Regions from separate parts of the Streptomyces sp. NPDC034084 genome, predicted to be linked through region 2. Evidence: predicted binding sites of a transcription regulator. Region 2 holds the regulator's gene; the other holds the start of a gene.
The links. Region 2 encodes HspR, which represses chaperone genes until heat shock. Its sites were predicted from a motif close to TTGAGNNNNNNNNNCTCAA; they were not measured.
Positions count from the first base shown of each region.

Region 1: the regulator HspR is predicted to act here: its motif matches at 3,852-3,870, upstream of lon (endopeptidase La).

Region 1 covers NZ_JBVISK010000004.1:322,809-328,600, reverse strand. The annotation lists gene ACZ51I_RS16640 (lysozyme) at 1-648, shown strand, start outside; gene ACZ51I_RS16635 (DUF4240 domain-containing protein) at 746-1,318, opposite strand; gene lon (endopeptidase La) at 1,421-3,829, opposite strand; gene ACZ51I_RS16625 (GNAT family N-acetyltransferase) at 3,960-4,598, shown strand; gene ACZ51I_RS16620 (hypothetical protein) at 4,686-5,219, shown strand; gene ACZ51I_RS16615 (spermidine synthase) at 5,352-5,792, shown strand, end outside.
Region 2 covers NZ_JBVISK010000005.1:453,276-459,067, reverse strand. The annotation lists gene ACZ51I_RS20650 (Rieske (2Fe-2S) protein) at 62-379, opposite strand; gene ACZ51I_RS20645 (hypothetical protein) at 388-600, opposite strand; gene ACZ51I_RS20640 (helix-turn-helix transcriptional regulator) at 734-1,714, shown strand; gene ACZ51I_RS20635 (heat shock protein transcriptional repressor HspR) at 1,764-2,207, opposite strand; gene dnaJ (molecular chaperone DnaJ) at 2,212-3,387, opposite strand; gene grpE (nucleotide exchange factor GrpE) at 3,421-4,074, opposite strand; gene dnaK (molecular chaperone DnaK) at 4,071-5,792, opposite strand, start outside.

The DNA of each region.
Region 1 (5,792 bases), on a different contig from region 2:
GGCGGCGCCTCCACCCTGGCCGTGCAGACGGAAGGCGTGGACGTCTCCAGCCACAACGGCAACGTGGCCTGGTCCACGCTGTGGAACAGCGGGGTCAAGTGGGCCTACGTCAAGGCGACGGAAGGCACGTACTACAAGAACACGTACTTCACGCAGCAGTACACCGGCTCCTACAACGTCGGCATGATCCGCGGCACGTACCACTTCGCCACGCCGGACACGACGAGCGGAGCCGCCCAGGCCGACTACTTCGTCAACAACGGCGGCGGCTGGTCCCAGGACGGCAGGACCCTGCCGGGCGTGCTCGACATCGAGTGGAACCCGTACGGCGCGACCTGCTACGGCAAGACGGCGTCGGGGATGGTCGCCTGGATCCAGGACTTCGTGAACCGGTACAGGTACCGGACGGGCCGCGACCCCGTGATCTACACGGCCACGAGCTGGTGGAAGCAGTGCACCGGCAACTCCTCGGCCTTCGCGTCCACCAACCCGCTCTGGATCGCGCGGTACGCCTCCGAGGTCGGGGAACTCCCGGCCGGCTGGCCGTACTACACGATCTGGCAGTACACCTCGTCCGGCCCGACGGTCGGCGACCACAACCACTTCAACGGCGACCTCTCGCGGGTCCAGGCGCTCGCGAACGGCTGAGCCCCCTCCGCGCGGCGGCGGCCTCCCGGGGGCGGCGGCACCCCGGGGGTCGCCCGGCTTCTCCCCAGCCCGCCCTCGCGGGCGCCCCGCCCTCCTCCTAGGAGGAGGGGCCGAGCGGGAAGAGGGCGGTGAGCCGGGGCAGGGCCGAACCCTCCGGCCGGGATCCCCGGGGCTCCTCGTCCTCGTCCCACTCCCCCGCCGCCTCCTCGACGGCGTCGAGGAACTCCTCGCCGTCGTCGTCCTCCTGGCCCGTCAGCTCGTCGTACGCGTCCTGCGCGACGTAGTCGAGCTCCTCCCACTCGGGCCACTCGTCGTCGTGCCACTCGTCGTGGTGCCGGCCCACGAGCGTCCGTACGCCGGGCACGTCGGCCAGCACGTCCGGGTCGGCGAGGACCGACTCGTACACCTTCCGTCCCTGGCCGACCAGCCAGAGCGTGAAGTAGTGGAAGCCGTCGTCCGTGCAGCCGCCGCCCTCGATCCGGTTCGCCGCCGTCCACACCGCGCGCGTGTCGGCTCTCTCGCACGCCCTCTCGAGCCGCACCTGGAAGTCCACGCTCGCGTCCGCCGGAAGCCGTACCAACTCCGCCCGCAGCCACTCGAGGCGTGCGTCCCGGTCACCGGACCGGCGGCTCAACTCGTCGATGAGAGCCCAGAAGGCGTCGTCGTTCATGCGTACGAGCATGACAGCCCCGACCGACATCCCGGTACCGACTTCCCGGGCGCGCCGTGGCGGGGTGCCCCCCGGAAGGGGCACCCCGCTCGCCGGAGGGGGTTACGCGGCCACGTCCACCGGCACCACCGCCGGGGCGAGGGCGATCTCCAGGACCTGCCGGACGTCCGTCACCGGGTGGACCTCCAGCTTCTCCAGGATCTCGGCCGGGACGTCGTCCAGGTCGGCCTCGTTCCGCTTGGGGATCACGACCGTCGTGATGCCCGCCCGGTGCGCGGCGAGGAGCTTCTGCTTCACGCCGCCGATCGGCAGCACCCGGCCGGTGAGGGAGACCTCGCCGGTCATGGCCACGTCCGTACGGACGAGGCGGCCGCTCAGCAGGGAGGCCAGGGCGGTCGTCATGGTGACGCCCGCGCTCGGCCCGTCCTTGGGCACCGCGCCCGCCGGGAAGTGGATGTGCACCCCCCGGTCCTTGAGGCCGGTGACGGGCAGCTCCAGCTCCGCGCCGTGGGAGCGCAGGAAGGAGAGCGCGATCTGCGCCGACTCCTTCATCACGTCGCCCAGCTGACCGGTGAGGGTCAGCCCGGCGGCGCCCGTCTCCGCGTCGGCGAGGGAGGCCTCCACGAAGAGGACGTCACCGCCCGCGCCGGTCACGGCGAGCCCGGTGGCGACGCCCGGCACGGCCGTCCGCCGCTCCGACGGGTCCTGGGCCGACTCCGGCACGTGGTGCGGTCGTCCGATGAGCTCCCGCAGGTCGTCGGGGCCGACGCTGAGGGGCAGCTCCCGGTCGCCCAGTTCGTGCTGGGCCGCGACCTTGCGGAGCAGCCGGGCGATCGACCGCTCCAGGGTGCGGACACCGGCCTCGCGGGTGTACTCGCCGGCGAGCCTGCGCAGCGCGGACTCCTCCAGGACGACCTCGCCCGGCTCCAGGCCGGCCCGCTCCAGCTGGCGCGGGAGCAGGTGGTCACGGGCGATGACGATCTTCTCGTCCTCCGTGTAGCCGTCGAGGCGCACCAGCTCCATGCGGTCCAGGAGCGCCTCGGGGATGGCTTCGAGGACGTTGGCCGTGGCCAGGAAGACGACGTCGGAGAGGTCGAGTTCGACCTCCAGGTAGTGGTCGCGGAAGGTGTGGTTCTGCGCGGGGTCGAGGACTTCGAGGAGCGCCGCCGCGGGGTCGCCGCGGAAGTCGGAGCCGACCTTGTCGATCTCGTCGAGCAGGACCACCGGGTTCATCGACCCGGCCTCCTTGATGGCGCGGACGATCCGGCCGGGCAGGGCGCCGACGTACGTCCGGCGGTGGCCGCGGATCTCGGCCTCGTCCCGTACGCCGCCGAGGGCGACCCGGACGAACTCGCGGCCCATCGCGTGGGCGACGGACTCGCCGAGCGAGGTCTTGCCGACGCCGGGCGGGCCGACGAGGGCGAGGACGGCTCCGCCGCGGCGGCCGCCGACCACGCCGAGACCGCGCTCGGCGCGGCGCTTGCGCACCGCGAGGTATTCGGTGATGCGTTCCTTCACGTCGTCGAGGCCGGCGTGCTCGGCGTCCAGGACCGCGCGGGCGCCCCGGATGTCGTACCGGTCCTCGGTCCGCTCGTTCCAGGGCAGTTCGAGGACGGTGTCGAGCCAGGTGCGGATCCAGGAGCCCTCGGGGGACTGGTCGCTGGACCGCTCCAGCTTCTCGACCTCCTTGAGGGCGGCCTCCCGCACCTTCTCGGGCAGGTCGGCGGCCTCCACGCGGGCGCGGTAGTCGTCGGACTCGTCGCCCTCGGCCTCGCCGTTGAGCTCGCGGAGCTCCTTGCGGACCGCTTCGAGCTGGCGGCGGAGCAGGAACTCGCGCTGCTGCTTGTCGACGCCCTCCTGGACGTCCTTGGCGATGGTCTCGGCGACCTCCTGCTCGGCGAGGTGCTCGCGGAGCTGGGCGGTGGCGAGCTTGAGGCGGGCGACCGGGTCCGCGGTCTCCAGGAGTTCGACCTTCTGCTCGACGGTGAGGAAGGGCGAGTATCCGGCGTTGTCGGCGAGGGCGCCGACGCCGTCGATCTGCTGGACGCGGTCGACGACCTGCCAGGCGCCGCGCTTCTTGAGCCAGCTGGTGGCCAGCGCCTTGTACTCCTTGACCAGTTCGGTCACGGCGCCGGGCAGCGGGTCGGGCAGGGTCTCCTCGACGGTGCCGCCCTCCACCCACAGGGCGGCGCCGGGGCCGGTCGTGCCGGCGCCGATGCGGACGCGGCCGAGGCCGCGGATGAGCGCGCCGGGGTCGCCGTCGGACAGGCGTCCCACCTGCTCGACGATGCCCAGGACGCCGGTGCCGGCGTAGGTCCCGTCGACCCGCGGCACGAGGAGCACACGGGGCTTTCCCGTTCCGGTGCGGGCGGCCTGGGCGGCCTCGACGGCGGCCCGTACGTCGTTGTCGGACAGGTCCAGCGGCACCACCATTCCGGGCAGCACGACCTCGTCGTCGAGCGGCAGCACAGGCAGAGTGAGCGGCACGGACGCCATGGACTCAGAAGCCATGATCTCCCCTTCGGCAGTCAAGTTGAGCTATACGCACTCAATGCTTGTGAGCCCGATGATGTTCCCGGACGCCCGTTCGCTCTGAGCGATCACCCTCGTACGGCCCGACGGAAGTCGATGTAATGCCTACATGGACATCTCAGCCATTACATCGGCCTGGGTGGCGGGCTGGACCGTCTCCCGGGGCACCCCACCCGCCGTCGCCGAGCCCTGGGGCTACCGGATCGACGTCGGCCTGCCCCGGCACGTCGTGCGGCACGTCCTGCCCGCGCCCGGCGCGGCGTCCGTCGGCGCGCTCTGCGCGCGGCTGACCGCGCCGCACAGCTGGCTCAAGGTGATGGCCGGCCCGGAGGAGGTGGCGCCGTGGATCACCGAGGGGTGGACCGTCCCCGACGATCCGGGCTTCATGATGGTCAAGCGGCTGGACCCCGGCGCCCGACCCGCGCCGCCCGAGGGGTACGCCCGGACCACGGAGGTCGAGGACGGTGTCGTCCGGGTCCGGATCCTCGCCCCGGACGGCACCCTCGCCGCTCGTGGCCAGATCGCGCCGACCGGGCCCACCGCCGTCGCCGACCAGATCGAGACCGACCCCGCTCACCGGCGTCGGGGCCTGGGCGCGAACGTCATGCGCACCCTGGAGGCCGCCGCGGCTCAGGCGGGCGCCGGGACCGGGGTGCTCGCGGCGACCACGGACGGCCTCGCCCTGTACGACTCGCTGGGCTGGCGCTACCGGTGCCCGCTCACCGGGATCGTCCGGACGGCGGGCTGACCGCCCCGGGGCCCCGTAGGTGATCGACCGGGGGAAAACCGGGGCTTCCGGCTGCGCGCCGCCTCCGGGAGCGGGCATGCTCGATCCATGGTGCGAGGTGTACGGGGAAAGAGGACGTGGTGCGGGGCCCTGCTGCTGGCGGGGGTCCTGGCGGGCGGCGTGAGCGGCTGCGGCCCGGGGTCGCCGCCCGCGCCCGGCGGGTCGCCCTCCGGCCCGAGCGCGCCCGCCGTGCCGAGCCCCACGGCGGACCCCGGTACACCGGCCGCGGATCCCCAGCCGGGCGAGGTCCTCGTCGAGGTGGTCGTCAACGGCGGCCTCGCGGGCGTCCGCAACCGGCTCGTCGTCCACTACGACGGCAGCTGGACCAGCCGCGCCGGCACCAAGCCGCCCAGAACCGGCAAGCAGACCCCGGCGGAGGCCGCCGAGCTGCGGGCGGCGCTCGAGGACCCCGCGTTCGCCCTTGTCCCGGAGCGCCCGACGAGCAGCCCGATCCCTGACGGCTTCCAGTACTACGTGACGTACCGCCACCGCCTGGTCGTCGCGGGCGACGGCGAGCGCCCGCCCGCCCTCCGGCGCGTCTTCGCCGCCCTCCCGGAGGGCGGCCCGCCGACGAGCCCCTGAGCGCGCGCCCCGCCGTCGCCTCCGCGGCGCGAAGCCCCGCCCCCGTACGGCTCGTTATGCGTTTGTCCCGGTCGTCGCCGCCCCGCGAGGATGGCCGGGACGAACCGTACGCACACGAGCCACGGAGTGATCATGACCAGCCCCGTCACCCTCGACCGCCGCGAAGGCCCGTACGGAGAAGTAGTCCTCCGCCGCCGGGACGAGCACTACGAGATCATCGCCAACGGCACCTTCCTGATGGACACCTCCGACGGCCGCTCCGAGCGCCTCCTGATCGACGCGGCCCTGGCCGCCCTCCCCGAGCGGTCCCGCCCCGGCGCCGCCCTCCTCCTCGGCGGACTCGGCGTCGGCTTCTCCCTCGCCCACGCCGCCGCCGACCCCCGCTGGGGCCGGATCGCGGTGGCCGAGCGGGAGGACGCGATCATCGACTGGCACCGGCAGGGGCCGCTCGCGGGGATCTCCGGGGCCGCGCTCGCCGATCCGCGCACCGTGATCCTGCACACGGACGTCGTGACCTACCTCCACACCACCACCGACACCTACGACGCCCTGTGTCTCGACATCGACAACGGG
Region 2 (5,792 bases):
CCGCGATGGCGCCGCTGTGTGGGGGAAGTGCCGGAGCGATCTACAACGACGGGGGAATCGCTCAGGCACTGCGGGGGGTGGCGGTGATGGTCTCGGGCTCGATCAGCTGGTGGTCCCGCTGGTCGAGGTTGACGAAGATCATGCCGTACCGGATGGCACAGCGGATGGGCTGCGGTGCGCCTCGGGGGCGGCGCAGACAGCGGTACGCGCGGACGTCTTCGTCCTGCTCGCGGGCGACGACGATCGGCTCTCCGAAGAGCGTGACCTTCAGCGAGTCGCCACGGTGGGGGATGGCCGTGGCGAGATCGACGAAGTGCCAGCCGGAGCGATAGGCCGAGGCCATCTCCCGGCGGAACCTGGGGTCATCGGGAACGTTCATGCGCCCGTCTAGCTCCAGCCGGGATCCTGCGTGGGGGCAACGCTCCAGCCCGGGTCACCGAGGAGCGCGGGACCGGCGAGGTGCCAGCCCGGGTCGAGCGGAGCGGCCTGCACCTGCGCCGTCCCCGTGTGCCAGCCCGGGTCAAGGGCCACTCCCGCGCCCACTGTGGCGGCCGCGATGAAGGCGAGTCCGGCCGCCGCGCGTATGAGCTTCTTCATCATCACCGAGCAACCTCACTTGAAGGCAACGTCTCTTTTCCAACCCCCGCGAGTAAGACGATGGCTTACTCTCTGCGCCTGCACCACCAAACCCAGGCATCATGTTCCTGAGATGCAGGAGCCTGGGGGTGTACATATGCGGAAACAAGCGGACGAAACAGGTCACCCGCATTCGCATGCCGAACTCTGCGAAGCGGGCTCCGAGCTGTACGCGGCCGCTCTGCGCACTGGTCGAATACCCCGGTCAGAGGCGGTCGAGACCCCCTGCCTCCTCGATCTCTCCCTGCTCCACCCCGACCCCGACGACGCGCAGTGGCTCCGCCCGGTTCCCCCGTCCGCGGCGCTCGCCCAACTGCTCCAGCCGATCGAACGGGAGATACTCGACCGCCGGCGGCGCACCGTCGCCCTGTCCGACGCTTTCGAGCCGTTCATGGCCATCAGCGCCCACGACTCCCCCACCACACACGCCATCACCGTGCTCGAGGGCATCGACCGCATCAACTCGACCCTCGACCGCGTCGTGGCCAACTGCCGCCGTGAACTCCTCACCGTCCAGCCGGGCGGCGGCCGCCCCGCCCAGGCCCTCAGCGAGGCCCTCGACCGCGTCTCCCCCCTGCTCGGACGCGGCATCAGCATGCGCACGCTCTACCAGCACACCGCGCGCCACACCGAGCTCACGCTGACCTACCTGGAGCACGTGGGCCCCGAGGTCCAGGTCCGCACCCTCGAAGAGATCATCGACCGGCTGATCATCGTCGACCGCGAAGTCGCCTTCATCCCGGCCCGCAGCGACCGCCAGGTCGCCCTGGAGCTGCGCCACCCCGGCCTGGTCGCCTACCTCGGCGGCGTCTTCGACCAGTTCTGGCAGCTGGCGGTGCCGATCCGGGAGGAGATCCCGTACGACATCAAGACCGACGGCATCGGCGGCGTCCAGCGCTCCATCGCCAGGCTCCTCGTCGAAGGGCACGTCGACGAGGCCATCGCCCGCCGGCTCGGGATGAACGTACGGACCTGCCGGGCACACATCGCCAAGCTCGCCGCCGCCCTCGGCAGCGGGAGCCGGGCGCAGCTCGGCTATCTGATCGCCCAGTCGGGCATCCTCGAACGGGACAACTGAACGAGGCCCCCTCCGTGAGGAGGGGGCCTCGTTCCGACTTCCCGGAGGGCTACTCGCCGCGCTTCGGGCGCCACACCACGAGGGCGCTCGCCTGCTGCACGTCGGTGTACGGCACCAGGTCCCGGCGGTACGAGGCGTGCACCTGGGCCTCGCGCTGGCGCAGCGTCGCCGCCGCGCCCTCGACCGCCGCCGACAGCTCCGCCACACGGGCCTGGAGCGCCGCGACCTGGTTCTCCAGTTCGATGATCCGCTTGATTCCCGCGAGGTTGATGCCCTCGTCCTGCGACAGCTGCTGCACCTGGCGGAGCAGCTCGATGTCACGGGCCGAGTAGCGGCGGCCCCGCCCGGCCGTGCGGTCCGGGGAGACGAGGCCGAGGCGGTCGTACTGCCGCAGGGTCTGCGGGTGCAGACCCGAGAGCTGGGCCGCCACCGAGATGACGTACACCGGCGACTCGTCGGTCAGCTCGAACGGGTTACGACGACGGCCTTCCATCTCCTCAAGCTCCCTTCGCGGCCTGGAACAGCTCGGCCCGCGGATCCTCCGAGGCCGTCGCCTCGCGGAAGGTCTCCAGGGCCTCGCGTGCCTTGTCGTCCAGCTCCTTCGGCACCGCCACCTCGACCGTCACGAGGAGGTCGCCGCGCGTGCCGTCCTTGCGGAGCGCGCCCTTGCCGCGGGCGCGCATGGTCCGGCCGTTCGGGGTGCCCGCGGGCAGCTTGAGCGTGACCGGGGGTCCCCCGAGGGTCGGGACCTTGATCTCGCCGCCGAGCGCCGCCTCCGTGAAGGAGACCGGCACCGTGACGGTGAGGTTGGCGTCCTTGCGGCCGAAGACCGGGTGCTCGTCGACGTGCACGACGACGTACAGGTCGCCGTTCTGCCCGCCGCGCTCGCCCGGCGCTCCCTTGCCGCGGAGACGGATCTTCTGGTTGTCGCTGACGCCCGCCGGGATGCGGACCTGCATCGTCCGGGAGGACTTGGCCCGGCCGCTGCCCTTGCAGACCTCGCAGGGGTTCTCGGCGATGAGGCCCCGGCCCTTGCAGTCCACGCACGGGTCGGTGAGCGAGAAGCCGCCGCCGCTGCCGCGCGAGACCTGGCCGGTGCCGACGCAGGTCGGGCACACCCGGGGCGTGCCGTTCTTGTCACCGGTGCCCGAACACGCCGTGCACGGCTGCTGACTGGACATCCGCAGCGGCACGGTCGCGCCCTCGATGGCCTCGGTGAAGCTGAGCGTCACCTCGGACTCGATGTCCTGGCCGCGCCGCGGCTGGGTGCGGGCACCCGCGCCCCCGCCTCGGTTGAACAGGCCGCCGAAGACGTCCCCGATCCCGCCGCCCCCGAAGCCGCCACCCGCCCCGCCCTGGGCGCCTCCGAAGAGGTCGCCCAGGTCGAAGTTGAAGGAGCCGCCGGCGCCCGGGCCGCCGGCCCGGAAGCCGCCGTTCCCGAAGAGGGCGCGCGCGTCGTCGTACTCCTTGCGCTTCTTGGGGTCACCGAGGATGTCGTTCGCCTCGGAGATCTCCTTGAAGCGCGCCTCGGCGCTCGTGTCGCCCTTGTTGGCGTCCGGATGGTTCTCGCGGGCGAGCTTCCGGTACGCCTTCTTGATCTCGGCCTCGGTGGCGTCCTTGGGGACGCCGAGAACCTTGTAGTAGTCCTTCTCGACGAAGTCCTTCGTGCTCATCGACGTCCCTCCTCCCGCGTGCGGGTACGGCTGTTACTCGCTGTCCTTCTCGGACTTGTCGGCGTCTTCCGACTCCTCCGCCTTCGCCTGCGCCCCGGGCTGGGGCTCGGCGACGGCCACGCGGGCGGGCCTGATGGTCCGCTCGCCGATCCGGTACCCGGGCTGCAGGATCGCCACGCAGGTCGTCTCGGTGACGTCCGGCGCGTACGAGTGCATGAGGGCCTCGTGGATCGTCGGGTCGAAGGGCTCGCCCTCCTTGCCGAACTGCTGCAGACCCATCTTGGCGACGACGGTCTCCAGCGATTCGGCCACCGACTTGAACCCGCCCACGAGCTCGCCGTGGTCCCGGGCCCTGCCGACGTCGTCGAGTACGGGAAGGAGCTCGGACAGGAGGCTCGCGACGGCGACCTCCTTGACCGTGACCCGGTCCCGCTCCACGCGGCGGCGGTAGTTCTGGTACTCGGCCTGGAGCCGCTGGAGGTCCGCGGTGCGCTCGTCGAGCGCGGAGCGCACCTGGTCCAGCTGGGCGGTGAGGCCCGCGGCCTCGGCCGGCTTCTGGCTGCTTGCGTCCCCGGCCGGGGCCGTCGCGTCCTCCTCGGAGGGCTCGACGGCCTCGGCGGCGTCGTCAGGGGTGGCGCCGGAGGGGACGTCGGGCTTCTCCTCGAAGCCCGGGGTCTCCTCGGTCACGCCTGGCCACCCTTCGGCTTGTCCTCGTCGACGATCTCGGCGTCGACGACGTCGTCGTCCTGCGCCTGGGCCTGGCCCGCGTCGCCGCCGGCGGCCTGGGCGGCCTGGGCGTCGGCGTAGAGCGCCTGGCCGAGCTTCTGCGAGACGGCCGCGACCTTCTCGGTGGCGGTGCGGATCTCGGCGGTGTCCTCGCCCTTGAGCTTCTCCTTCAGCTCGGCGAGAGCGGCCTCGACCTCGGTCTTGACGTCGCCGGGGACCTTGTCCTCGTTGTCCTTGAGGAACTTCTCCGTCTGGTAGACGAGCTGCTCGCCCTGGTTGCGGGACTCGGCGGCCTCGCGGCGGCGGTGGTCCTCCTCCGCGTACTGCTCGGCCTCCTGGCGCATCCGGTCGACCTCGTCCTTCGGCAGCGAGGAGCCGCCGGTGACGGTCATCTTCTGCTCCTTGCCCGTGCCCAGGTCCTTCGCGGTCACGTGCATGATGCCGTTGGCGTCGATGTCGAAGGCGACCTCGATCTGCGGGACGCCACGCGGGGCAGGCGGCAGACCGGTCAGCTCGAACATGCCGAGCTTCTTGTTGTACGCCGCGATCTCGCGCTCGCCCTGGTAGACCTGGATCTGCACGGACGGCTGGTTGTCCTCGGCCGTCGTGAAGATCTCGGACCGCTTGGTCGGGATCGTGGTGTTGCGCTCGATCAGCTTGGTCATGATGCCGCCCTTGGTCTCGATGCCGAGGGACAGCGGGGTCACGTCGAGGAGCAGGACGTCCTTGACCTCACCCTTGAGGACACCGGCCTGGAGCGCGGCGCCGATGGCGACGACCTCGTCCGGGTTGACGCCCTTGTTGGCCTCCTGGCCACCGGTCAGCTCCTTGACGAGCTCGGCGACGGCCGGCATGCGGGTCGAGCCACCGACGAGGACGACGTGGTCGATCTCGGAGAGCTGGATGCCCGCGTCCTTGATGACGTTGTGGAACGGCACCTTGCAGCGCTCGAGCAGGTCCGAGGTGAGCTGCTGGAACTGGGCGCGCGTGAGCTTCTCGTCCAGGTGCAGCGGGCCCTCGGCGGAAGCCGTGATGTAGGGCAGGTTGATCGTGGTCTCGGTCGAGGACGAGAGCTCGATCTTCGCCTTCTCCGCGGCCTCGCGGAGACGCTGGAGAGCCATCTTGTCCTTGGCCAGGTCCACGCCGTGGCCGTTCTGGAACTGCGTCACCAGGTAGTCGACGACGCGCTGGTCCCAGTCGTCACCACCGAGGTGGTTGTCACCGTTGGTGGCCTTCACCTCGACGACGCCGTCGCCGATCTCCAGGAGGGACACGTCGAAGGTGCCGCCACCGAGGTCGAAGACGAGGATCGTCTGGTCGTCCTTGTCGAGGCCGTACGCCAGGGCGGCCGCGGTCGGCTCGTTGACGATGCGCAGGACGTTGAGGCCCGCGATCTCACCGGCCTCCTTGGTGGCCTGACGCTCGGAGTCGTTGAAGTACGCCGGGACGGTGATGACCGCGTCGACGACCTTCTCGCCCAGGTACGCCTCGGCGTCACGCTTGAGCTTCTGCAGGATGAAGGCGCTCATCTGCTGCGGGTTGAAGGACTTGCCGTCGATGTCGATCTTCCAGTCGGTGCCCATGTGGCGCTTGACCGACCGGATGGTCCTGTCGACGTTGGTGACGGCCTGACGCTTGGCCACCTCGCCGACGAGCACCTCGCCGTTCTTCGCGAAGGC